Regions from separate parts of the Bacillus sp. LQ01 genome, predicted to be linked through region 2. Evidence: a T-box and tRNA genes for the amino acid it is inferred to sense, from the RefSeq annotation. Region 2 holds a T-box; the other holds one or more tRNA genes.

Region 1 (6,275 bases), on a different contig from region 2:
TCCCTGAAAGATGATCAGGTTGATAGGTTCGAGGTGGAAGCATGGTGACATGTGGAGCTGACGAATACTAATAGATCGAGGACTTAACCATATAATATGTAGCAATGTTATCTAGTTTTGAGAGAACATAAAAAACTTGTTGACTTTTAAAGTAAATAAGTTATAATAATGATTGTCTCAAAAGAATAATGTCTGGTAATGATGGCAGAGAGGTCACACCCGTTCCCATACCGAACACGGAAGTTAAGCTCTCTAGCGCCGATGGTAGTTGGGACCTTGTCCCTGTGAGAGTAGGACGTTGCCAGGCAATATTATTCCGCAGTAGCTCAGCGGTAGAGCTATCGGCTGTTAACCGATCGGTCGTAGGTTCGATTCCTACCTGCGGAGCCATTGGAGAGCTGTCCGAGTTGGCCGAAGGAGCACGATTGGAAATCGTGTATACGTCACAAGCGTATCAAGGGTTCGAATCCCTTGCTCTCCGCCATAGGATTTATAATATTTGGCCCGTTGGTCAAGTGGTTAAGACACCGCCCTTTCACGGCGGTAACACGGGTTCGAATCCCGTACGGGTCACCACTTTGGAGGATTAGCTCAGCTGGGAGAGCACCTGCCTTACAAGCAGGGGGTCGGCGGTTCGATCCCGTCATCCTCCACCATATAAATTTTATATAAATAGTATTATCGCGGGGTGGAGCAGCACGGTAGCTCGTCGGGCTCATAACCCGAAGGTCGCAGGTTCAAATCCTGTCCCCGCAACCAAATGGTCCCGTGGTGTAGTGGTTAACATGCCTGCCTGTCACGCAGGAGATCGCCGGTTCGACCCCGGTCGGGACCGCCATTTTAATAAGGCTCGGTAGCTCAGTCGGTAGAGCAGAGGACTGAAAATCCTCGTGTCGGCGGTTCGATTCCGTCCCGAGCCACCATTTATTTTAATAAAATACGCCGGCTTAGCTCAATTGGTAGAGCAACTGACTTGTAATCAGTAGGTTGGGGGTTCAAGTCCTCTAGCCGGCACCATGTAAGTTTCGGAGGGGTAGCGAAGTGGCTAAACGCGGCGGACTGTAAATCCGCTCCTTCGGGTTCGGCAGTTCGAATCTGCCCCCCTCCACCATTTACATAGGGGCATAGTTTAAAGGTAGAACTGAGGTCTCCAAAACCTCCAGTGTGGGTTCGATTCCTACTGCCCCTGCCAAATATATTTACACAACATGGCGGTTGTGGCGAAGTGGTTAACGCACCGGATTGTGGCTCCGGCATTCGTGGGTTCGATTCCCATCAGTCGCCCCATTTTTATTTTAAAAATTGCAAATAATCTAATGGATACGTACATATAATTAAGTAAGAATTCGATGGGCTATAGCCAAGCGGTAAGGCAACGGACTTTGACTCCGTCATGCGCTGGTTCGAATCCAGCTAGCCCAGCCATTTTTGCGGAAGTAGTTCAGTGGTAGAATACAACCTTGCCAAGGTTGGGGTCGCGGGTTCGAATCCCGTCTTCCGCTCCAATAAAATTTAATATGGCGGCATAGCCAAGTGGTAAGGCAGAGGTCTGCAAAACCTTTATCACCGGTTCAAATCCGGTTGCCGCCTTTTCTTTTGTGCCGATGTGGCGGAATTGGCAGACGCGCACGACTCAAAATCGTGTTCCTTCGGGAGTGTCGGTTCGACCCCGACCATCGGTATCATGAACGGCGTAAAAAAGCTCTATACAATTAGTATAGAGCTTTTTTGTTTTCTTTTCATTACATGACAAAATAAGCAGAAAAAATATTGTATATACAATATTTCTTTCGAGTACTCTAGAGAGAATTTCTCCACCCCGGTGACATGAAGTTAAATCCGATACCACCAGTAGATATTAGTACATTATCAACGGTTAAGTTTGTAATCTCTAAAAACTTCTTTTTGTTAAATTATACTAGGTGCTTCTAAAATTCGTAATAAACGTAGGAATTCATGTATAATATAACTTGTCGAAAGAACAAAATGATAGTGATTTATATTATGTCTGTAATATGAATCAAAAATGAACTTTTTATATTTCTTTTAAAAATGTGTTGAACACACATTATATTTCATATTAATATTTTTATGTAGATTTAAAACGGGAAAGAGAGTGGAAAGTATGGGCCGTAAATGGAACAATATTAAAGACAAAAAAGCATCAAAAGATGCAAATACAAGCCGTATATACGCGAAATTTGGGCGTGAAATTTATGTGGCAGCAAAACAAGGCGAGCCAGATCCAGAATCAAACCAAGCGCTAAGAGTTGTATTAGAGCGTGCGAAAACATACAATGTTCCAAGAACAATTATTGATCGTGCAGTTGAAAAAGCAAAAGGCGGTTCAGAAGAAAATTATGACGAGCTTCGTTATGAAGGATTCGGACCAAATGGAGCTATGGTTATTGTAGATACACTTACAAATAACGTAAACCGTACTGCAGCAGATGTACGAGCTGCATTTAGCAAAAACAGTGGTAATATGGGTGTGAACGGTTCTGTAGCTTACATGTTTGATGCGACAGCTGTTATCGGCCTTGAAGGTAAAACATCAGATGAAGTTCTTGAAATTTTAATGGAAGCAGATGTAGATGCACGTGACATTCTAGAAGAAGAAGATTCTGTTATCGTGTATGCTGAACCAGATCAATTCCATGCAGTACAATCTGCACTTAAAGGTGCTGGCGTTGAGGAGTTTACAGTTGCAGAATTAACAATGCTTGCACAAAGTGATGTAACACTTCCTGAAGATGCTCAAGCACAATTTGAGAAAATGGTTGATGCATTAGAAGATTTGGAAGATGTTCAACAAGTTTATCACAACGTAGACTTAGGAGAGTAATACGATAGATGACCCTTTTCGCTTAGCGGATAGGGTCTTTTTTTATGAAGTTAATTAAGGTGATGAAGTATTAAAGGTATTTTGTTGTAGGTAGTGAATATGATTATAGGGATATATAAAATATTCATTATCTCTAGGAGGCTTAATATGGAACATAAGACACCAAAGCATATAGTTGCTGTAGCAGGTTATTTAACAAATGAAAAAAATGAAGTGTTATTAACAAAAGTGCACTGGCGAGCTGATACGTGGGAGTTGCCAGGAGGACAGGTAGAAGAAGGCGAAGCGCTCGATCAAGCTGTCTGTAGGGAAATAAAAGAGGAAACAGGGTTAACGGTGAAGCCTATCGGAATTACAGGGGTTTATTATAATACCTCTATGCATATTCTAGCTGTTGTTTTTAAAGTAGCATATATAAGTGGTGAAATAAAAACTCAACCTGAAGAGATACAAGAGGCTAAATTTGTTGATTTAAATGAAGAGAACATAGATGAGTATATAACGCGTCCTCATATGAAATCCAGAACGCTTGATGCAATGAGAGCAACACATTTTATTCCGTATGAAACGTGGGAAGTACAGCCGTATAATTTAATAGGAAGATTGTAAAGAAAAGAGTAGCCGATTTGAGATACATTCGAATCACTACTCTTTTTTGTATACTGTTTAAGAAAAAGGTCAAAATAATAATAACACTAGTATTGATTTATAGAACGTTTGTTCTGTATAATAAATCTATATGTTATATACATTTAGATTACTAGATAGTCAAAAGTATATATATTTGTAGATGATATAATTAAAGTGTAAAGTGAAAATATAATAGTCTTAAGGGTTTCTCTTTTATTGGTTATTCGTGCTTTAACATAACCTATATTCAATATTTCAGATGAATAGTAGATAAAAAAATACTGTGATACAATACTTTTTTATCCCACTATTTGCTGGGCAGTAAGCCTGATTGATGAGGGCTCATTAAAGTTTCACTTTATACCTTACAATGATGTAAGGTACGTGTAAGAGAAATCGATGGGATATTTTTTTACAACAATGTATTCTTAAAGTAAGAGTTATATGCTGTGTGGAAAAGAGGTGTTCAAGATGAAAGAACGAGTATTATCTAGGGTGAACTATCATCAAAAAGTTGCATTAAATCCAATGACTAAACTTTTTTATAAAGCCATTATATTATTATTATTGTTAAGTTGTACGTTATTATTCATTGGAAATGTAATGATTGAGAAAAGTGATATTAGTAAATTACATGTACCGGCTAAGTTAGAGGTGCCAGAATCATTAACACATGCATTTATTGCGACAGAAGATAAAAGATTTTATCATCATAACGGTTTAGATTATATAGCAATTATTAGAGCCTCAGTTGAGAATATAAAGGCTGGTGGTGTCGTGCAAGGAGGAAGCACGATTACACAACAGCTATCTAAAAATGCTTTTTTAACAAATGAACGTACATTTTCTCGTAAGTGGAAAGAGATTTTTTATACGAAAAAAATTGAACGCACATTTACGAAGGATGAAATTTTAAAATTATATGTAAGTAATATTTATTATGGAGAAGGAGCGTGGGGAATTGAAAAAGCAGCAAACCTTTACTTCGGTAAAAAGGTGAACCAATTAACGTTGGCTGAAAGTGCAATGATGGCTGCTGTAGTAAAAGCACCTGCTTATTACTCACCTGCCCAAAACTATGATAAAGCAGTAGAGAGACGAAATGTCGTTTTGAGACTAATGGAGAAAGAAGGCTATATAAGCCATGATGAGTATGTTCAAGCAGTTAGTGAGAAATTAGTAATTCGTCATGATATAAAAATAGAGCAGTCGATGTTAAATAGCGCGCGCAAAAAAGCAGTAAGTTAAGAGAAGTTCCTACAGAGGAGCTTCTTTTTTTGAATAAATTGTGACAAATTGTGACACAATATCGTCACAATTATTGTGTTTTTGTAATTTATGTGAGCGTGTTCATTGCGTGACGTATATAAGTGTTGATATTATGTGTATTGTGTACAATGCTGTATACAGAATATGAATTTAAAGAGGAATGTATATGAAATCAAATAAACTCATGGCTCTTGGTATAGTTTTTTCTATCGCAGTATTGATTGTAATTGGAACAATTGCGTATAGCATCATAAATGACAAAAAAGATAAAGGGAATGAGATGTTTGCTTATTCTACGCAACAATCTTTAGGGAAAGATGATGCTCCAGTTAAGGTAGTTGAATTTGGAGACTTTAAATGTCCTGCTTGTCGTACTTGGGATGTAACAGTATTACCTCGATTAAAAGAAGAGTATATTGATAAAGGCAAAGTGCAGTTATATTTTATTAACTTCCCATTTATCGGAAAAGACTCGGATTTAGGTGCAGCAGCTGGTGAAGCAATTTATAAACAAGATAAAGATTCATTCTGGATCTTCTATGATGAGATTTATCAAAATCAAAAGAAAGATACGGAAGAATGGATTACAGAAGATTTGCTTCTTAGCATTGTGAAAGAGAAACTTCCAAAAGTTGATGTAGAGCAATTTAAGAAAGATTTACACAGTAAAGACATTAAAGAAAAAGTACGTAAAGATTCAGATCGTGCTCAAAAATTAAAAGTTCAAGGTGCTCCTTCTGTATATGTAAACGGAAATCTTGCAAACCCTGATTTCGATAGTATGAAGAAGGCAATTGATAAAGAATTGAAAAAGTGATGAGGTCTCTCATCACTTTTTCGACTTTTTTCGATAAAATTCTTGCCTCTACTTTTTTTACATGCTATACTACTTTACATAAGTTATTCTAATATCTTATATGTAATTCATATTTGCGGGTGTAGTTTAGTGGTAAAACAAGAGCCTTCCAAGCTCTGGTCGAGAGTTCGATTCTCTTCACCCGCTCCAAATTTTATTAAATGTTTTTCTATAAATTGTGATCAACGCAGTGTTTCGTTTCCGAGATAAACGAGGCATTGCGTTTTTTAATGTTTGAAAAACCTAATTACATGCGAAAATAGAAGTAAATAATAGTATTCCAAAAGTGAATTACTAACCAATAGAGTCGTTACATAAGGGATGGATTCATCTGAGGAGGCGATTAAGAGTGGATTTTGAACAATTAAAGCAAGATGTAATTGCGTATAGTAAAACAATTGGCATAGATAAAATAGGCTTTGCGAGTGCTTCTCCTTTTGAGGAATTAAAGCAGCGCTTAATCCAGCAACAACAATTAAATTATCAATCTGGATTTGAAGAGCCTGATATAGAGAAGAGAACGAATCCGCAACTGTTATTACCGGGTGCTAAATCAATTATTGCGATTGCTTTAGCATATCCTTCAAAATTAAAAAATGCACCATTAAGTAAGCGTGGAGAACGCCGTGGGATTTTTTGTCGTGCTTCTTGGGGACAAGATTATCATCTTGTTTT
Region 2 (6,275 bases):
TACATTCTTAACTGGTCTTCCTGTAACAAACGTTGCTGGCAATGAAATCGACTTAAAAGACGGTCAAAAACTTGTTGCTAACACATTCGTTTGGACAGGCGGCGTACAAGGTAACCCATTAATCGGTGAATCAGGTCTTGAAGTTAACCGTGGACGTGCAACAGTTGATGCATACCTACAATCTACTTCTCACAAAGACGTATTCGTTGCTGGAGACAGCGCTGTTGTCTTCGCTCCAGACGGACGTCCATACCCACCAACTGCACAAATCGCTTGGCAAATGGGTGAGTTAATTGGATACAACTTATACGCAGCACTAGAAGGCAAAGCATTGGAAGAGTTCGCACCTGTAAACTCTGGAACACTTGCTAGTCTAGGACGTAAAGATGCGGTTGCTACAATTGGAGCAAGCAATACTCCACTTAAAGGCTTACCAGCATCATTAATGAAAGAAGCAAGTAACGTTCGTTACTTATCACACATTAAAGGTCTATTCAGCTTAGCTTACTAATCTGAATATAAGCCCGAATCATGCCCTGCATGGTTCGGGCTATTTTTTATCCGTAATTTTCTCTAACTTATTTATTCGTCAAAAAAATTATATACCCTTTAAATTTATCTAAATATACTGACTTTTTATAATGAAAGCTGTCCCGTTCGGAACAGCTCTTATTGTCGCTTTTTGTCGGTAAATCGATATATTGGGAAAATCGCTGATATATTCGGATTTGCGCTGATATATTTCGAAAATCGCCGATATAATTTGAGTTACGGTCGATATATTCGAAAAATCGCCGATATATTTTCCAACCTTACTTATTATCCTAATTTCACAAGACTGTAGTTCTTCTTCCCTTTACGAATAATAATAAATCTTCCATCAAATGAATTTTCTACAGTAACATCTGTACCCACATCTGTTACTTTCTCACCATTCATAGAAATCGCACCATTATTAATGTCCTCGCGTGCTTGTCGTCTAGATGGTTCAATCCCTAAATCGACTAGCCACTCTACGATGTTTTTCGTCTCTTTTGAAGACTGGAATGTTGGCATTTCTTTAAAGCCTTGTTCAATTTCATCAGCTGTTAACGATTTAATATCTCCGCTAAATAACGCTGCTGTAATTTTCTCAGCTTGCAGGAACGCCTCTTCTCCATGAACAAATTTCGTCATTTCTTCCGCTAACACTTTTTGCGCTTCACGTTTATGAGGCTCTGTTTCTACCTTCGTTGCTAATTCATCAATACGCTCTTTCGTTAAGAACGTAAAGTATTTCAAGTATTTAATTACGTCACGGTCATCTGTATTTACCCAGAACTGGTAAAATTCAAACGGTGTCGTTTTTTCAGGATCAAGCCAAACCGCACCACCCGCTGATTTACCAAACTTCGTACCGTCCGATTTTAATAATAACGGAATCGTTAATCCGAATACTTTCGCCTCATGACCTTCTAACTTACGAATTAAATCTAAACCACTCGTAATATTTCCCCATTGGTCACTGCCACCAATTTGAAGTTGAACATCCTCTTTCGTGTATAAATGGTGGAAGTCCATCGCTTGCAAAATTTGGTACGTGAATTCTGTGAAAGAAATACCTGTATCTAAACGGCTTGCTACAATATCCTTCGCTAACATGCTATTGATGCTAAAGTTTTTCCCGTAATCACGTAAAAACTCAATAATATTTATTTCATGTGTCCAATCATAGTTATTTACCATCTTCACTTCGCTATTTCCACCAAAATCAAATAGCTTTTTCATTTGTGCTGTTAACGCATCTACATTATGCTGAACCACTTCTAACGTTTGAAGCTGACGCTCTGATTGTCTTCCACTCGGATCACCAATTGTTCCTGTTGCCCCGCCAATTAAAATAACAGGATGATGGCCAGCTAATTGGAATCTCTTCATCATCATAAACGGAATCAAATGTCCGATATGCATACTATCACCAGTTGGATCAACTCCGCAGTATAGTGAAATCTTTTTCTCTTCTACTAGCTTACGTAAGCCTTCTTCGTCAGTCTGCTGATTAACGGCGCCGCGCCATTCTAATTCATCAATAATATTCATCTTTTGTCATCCCCTTTATTTTTTAAAAACAAAAAAGCCCCTATGTCTACGATAGACATAGGGACGATTATTCACCGTGTTACCACCCAGTTTGCATAAATAGCATAGCTACTCATACCACTCTTAGCAATAATATCGATTGCTAGTCCGCTTAGCATTACCTAAGATACTCCAGAGTGTAATTCGCAAGTTTGTTTGTGCTAGGTTCCAGCAACCCCTAGCTCTCTCGTTAACAGTGACAAACTGCTACTGGGCTCTTTCAACGTATGTTATTTGTTAAATTATTAGCCATTATATTGAATTGAAAACAAATTGTCAACAATACCCAAATGTTATTTTAAAATAATTCATATCTTCATACGTATTTCGTTATTCTTTATCTTCTCCAATAATCCTTACTTCTCGCTCCAACTTCACGCCAAATTTCTCTTCAACTGTCTTTTGTACGAAGTGAATTAAATCGATGTAATCTTGTGCTGTTCCGTTATCAACATTCACCATAAATCCAGCGTGTTTTAAAGAAACTTCTACTCCACCAATTCGCTTACCTTGTAGTCCTGAGTCTTGAATTAACTTACCAGCAAAGTTATTTGGTGGGCGCTTAAATACGCTACCACATGAAGGATATTCTAGAGGCTGTTTTGACTCACGTTTAAACGTTAAATCATCCATTTTGGCTTTAATTTCTTCATGTACACCTTCTTCAAGTTCAAATCTCGCTTCAAGAATAATGTAATGGTTGTTCGCAAATACACTCTTACGATATCCAAATTCAAATGCTTCTTTCGTCAAAGTACGTAGCTCTCCATCACCTGTCATTACGACAGCTTCTGTTAATACAAACGAAATTTCACCGCCGTATGCACCAGCATTCATATATAATGCTCCGCCAACTGAACCTGGAATACCACAAGCAAACTCAAGACCCGTTAAGTTATGGTCTAAGGCAATACGTGATACGTCAATAATTGCTGCACCGCACTGTGCTACAATCGTCGTTCCTGTTACAGTAACACCTGTAATATGAATTAAACTTACTGTAATCCCGCGAATTCCACCATCTTTAATAATGACATTTGATCCATTTCCTAAAAACGTAACTGGAATATTATATTCGTTCGCATATTTAATAACTTCTTGAATTTCGTCATAATTTGTAGGCGCAACAAAAACATCTGCTTTTCCGCCAACCTTAATATGCGTATGATTCTTTAACATTTCATCTTGTTTAACATGTCCTTCAGGCAATACCGTACTTAAATATTTATAAACCTCTTGCATATTCATTTTACGATTCCTCTATTTCTATATTCATTTTATCCCGTTATACGGGCCCATAATACCCCCACGTACATGAAAGAACCTAAAGTGGTGGATACAGTGTACCCAAAATCAATTCGAGACACCTATAAACCTCTTAATTTATAAGAGGTGCCACTCATATTAAAATATATATTGCATAATAAAGCAACCCAAATGGACTACTAAACTTGACATGTCATCAGAAAGACAACAATTTGTAAAATATATGACTTTTTCAAAACACTATCCCTCAGTATCTTACTATACCACACAAAAAGAAAGTGGTATTTTTTTGTACTTTTTACTTTATTTACATCAATAAAAAAGAGCACATCCCACAGAATGTGCTCTTTCTATACTCTTTATATTACTTTTCGTTCTCTTCTTTTTCTTTATCAAACCATAACAGCTCATCGTTATCAACTTCACCATTATAATTGATTAAAATTTCTTCTCCTGCTTTTATATCTTTATAAGCATAGAAGTTAAATGTATGATTCTCAAAAACGATGTCATACGTTGCATTCGGTGTATATGAATGATTAAATAACATACCATATCCTAAAAGGATTGCCGTATGATTGATTCCATACTCAAATGCGTAATCAGCAAGTAACGTTTTCTCAATATGTTCATGCTGTTCATTCGGATAAGAGATAACTGGTGCTGCGTGTATCAACTCACCCTTTTTAATATCACGAGTTGCAAATACACCTCTATTAAATTCTCCATCACTAAGTTCAGAAGTCTTAACTTCGATCATATGCGTCACCTATATAATTCTTTCTTTGAAGTATTTTATTCCGCTATTTGCGGATAGCTTGATTGGTGAGGGCTAATAATCAGTATGTACTAGTCTCACTTTATCTCCTTAAGCTTGGCAGAAAACGCGCAGAAAAGCAATTAAATTCCTATCAAGTATTCGTTTCAATGAAAAAAGAGCACATCACTCGTGCTCTTTCTAAGCAATATTACTTTTCTAAAATATCTTCTAACAACTTCACTTGCTCGCTAACAGTTTGTAACGTCTTCACTGACGTATCATTTCGATGTTTTTCTTCTTCCACACTCGCTAGCACTTCTTCTGTAGCTGTAGAAGTTTGCTGAATTACGTTAGAAGCATGCGTAACATCCTTTACGATATTCGTCGTTTTAACTTGGAAACTTTCTTGTTGAACAACAACCTCTCGCATTACTTCATTAATCGCATCAATAAACTTCCCTAAATCAGTTACATTTGTTAAAACGCTTGCTAACATCTCGTTACATTCTTCTTGCACTCTTTCTGACTTCTCTACTTGCACTTCTACCTTACTTGCTTGATTACTAAACTCCTTCAAAATCCCTTGAATTCTTCCCGCAGAACGATTTGATTCTTCAGCAAGCTTTAACACTTCACTCGCTACAATAGCAAAACCTTTTCCATGCTCGCCTGCCCTCGCAGCTTCAATATTTGCATTTAAAGCTAGCAAACTCGTCTGACTTGAAATATTCGTTATTACATCTACAATTTCATTAATTTGTTTCGATTGCATCATTAAATCTCTAAATATAATTCCAGACTGTGAAACAACATCATTTAAACTTCTCATGTTAGTTTCAAAATTTCTTAGAGTATGTACACTACCTTTTGAAATTTCTAAGCTTTCATCCACATGAGCCGATGCAGTTCTTACTTGAGAGATGATTTGCTCAATATTTCCCTCCATATCATTCAATACTTCTACCGAACGATACATCATCTCTGATTGTGATTGCGTACCAACTGCCACCTCTTCAAAGGCAAAATTAATTTCACTCATCGATTCCATCGACGTGTTCATATTTTGTCTTAAATGATTGAAATTACTATCTAGTTTCACAACTGTTTCTTCAATAAGTCTTTGCGTCTCTTCTAACTCCTGAGCTTTTCTCATTACTTCTTGCTTCTCATCACTTAAACGAAGGAGCAGATTAGAACCGATTTTCGTGACGCCCCACATAGCGATTGTTACAATCGCTAACAAACTTGCGAAATTAGCAGCTTCAGATGAGGCTGTATAAGCAAAAAATTGCTCCGGCCAATAGCTACAAAGGATAAATGTAATCACAACAGCTACCCCGCCAATAATTAAAATGAGGCGCTCACTTAAATAAATAAGTGAAACAGCTAATGTAAAATAGACCATTTGAAATACAGCCGGGCTTTCATTAAAAGCTTGTACCATAATGTAAGACATTGTAAGCAACATAAATGTCATGATATATTTATACGCTGATTCCATACTTTTTATAAAAGTAAAAAGCGTTCCAAATGCAACGACAGAAATACCACAAATCCAAAATGCTATGGCTCTCTCTGTAAAAATATATCCATAATACCCAATTGCGATTATCCCAAGGAAGAAACTACAAATCGTTATAAACAGTAATAAATGATTTTTCTGTGATTCTTTCTCAAGGTTAGAAAAACAAGTCCTCTTTAACCACTCCATATGAAGCCCCACCTTCTACTTATACATATCAATTACTTCAGTTTAAATACCGCACTTACTGGGTTATGATCGCTATTTTCAAACTTTAAATCTTTCCCTTGTACATTTACAATCTCTACATTCGGTGAAACGATAAAGCCATCAATAATAGTGACGAAATTTTCACCTTCTACATATTTCTTTACATCATCTCTTACAGTCATAACAGACGGATCTACAGCCCATTTAAAGCCACCGTCTGTAAAGTCCTTCGGTAACTCTACTAACCACTCAGGACGCTCTTTCACGAACTTCGGATCACTTAATTGAGCGTTCGAAACCAATTGATTCCAATCTCCACCCATTATTACGTAATCACCATTTTCATAATGCTTGTTCATATATTCTTTTAAATACTCTACTTGCTGTTTTCTAATTTTC

The links. A T-box is a leader RNA that pairs with one kind of tRNA and senses whether it is charged. The one in region 2 lies ahead of tyrS (tyrosine--tRNA ligase), so its partner is inferred to be a tRNA-Tyr.
Region 1: it has a tRNA-Tyr gene. The T-box ahead of tyrS (tyrosine--tRNA ligase) is inferred to sense a tRNA for this amino acid. The anticodon was not compared.

Annotation. Positions count from the first base shown of each region.
Region 1 covers NZ_JBYEZL010000006.1:195,449-201,723, reverse strand. The annotation lists partial or broken rRNA gene AC22L0_RS26280 (23S ribosomal RNA) at 1-91, shown strand, start outside; rRNA gene rrf (5S ribosomal RNA) at 192-307, shown strand; tRNA gene AC22L0_RS26270 (tRNA-Asn) at 316-390, shown strand; tRNA gene AC22L0_RS26265 (tRNA-Ser) at 393-484, shown strand; tRNA gene AC22L0_RS26260 (tRNA-Glu) at 502-576, shown strand; tRNA gene AC22L0_RS26255 (tRNA-Val) at 581-656, shown strand; tRNA gene AC22L0_RS26250 (tRNA-Met) at 683-759, shown strand; tRNA gene AC22L0_RS26245 (tRNA-Asp) at 763-838, shown strand; tRNA gene AC22L0_RS26240 (tRNA-Phe) at 848-923, shown strand; tRNA gene AC22L0_RS26235 (tRNA-Thr) at 942-1,017, shown strand; tRNA gene AC22L0_RS26230 (tRNA-Tyr) at 1,028-1,111, shown strand; tRNA gene AC22L0_RS26225 (tRNA-Trp) at 1,119-1,192, shown strand; tRNA gene AC22L0_RS26220 (tRNA-His) at 1,212-1,287, shown strand; tRNA gene AC22L0_RS26215 (tRNA-Gln) at 1,351-1,425, shown strand; tRNA gene AC22L0_RS26210 (tRNA-Gly) at 1,431-1,505, shown strand; tRNA gene AC22L0_RS26205 (tRNA-Cys) at 1,520-1,590, shown strand; tRNA gene AC22L0_RS26200 (tRNA-Leu) at 1,601-1,682, shown strand; partial or broken gene AC22L0_RS26195 (DUF3884 family protein) at 1,800-1,907, opposite strand; gene AC22L0_RS26190 (YebC/PmpR family DNA-binding transcriptional regulator) at 2,126-2,845, shown strand; gene AC22L0_RS26185 (NUDIX hydrolase) at 2,993-3,454, shown strand; gene AC22L0_RS26180 (transglycosylase domain-containing protein) at 3,947-4,723, shown strand; gene AC22L0_RS26175 (DsbA family protein) at 4,911-5,561, shown strand; tRNA gene AC22L0_RS26170 (tRNA-Gly) at 5,677-5,750, shown strand; gene queG (tRNA epoxyqueuosine(34) reductase QueG) at 5,950-6,275, shown strand, end outside.
Region 2 covers NZ_JBYEZL010000003.1:163,582-169,856, forward strand. The annotation lists gene AC22L0_RS21505 (NAD(P)/FAD-dependent oxidoreductase) at 1-511, shown strand, start outside; gene tyrS (tyrosine--tRNA ligase) at 820-2,079, opposite strand; T-box leader at 2,136-2,351, opposite strand; gene murB (UDP-N-acetylmuramate dehydrogenase) at 2,449-3,366, opposite strand; gene AC22L0_RS21520 (SET domain-containing protein) at 3,749-4,144, opposite strand; gene AC22L0_RS21525 (DUF4077 domain-containing protein) at 4,353-5,855, opposite strand; gene AC22L0_RS21530 (endonuclease/exonuclease/phosphatase family protein) at 5,888-6,275, opposite strand, start outside.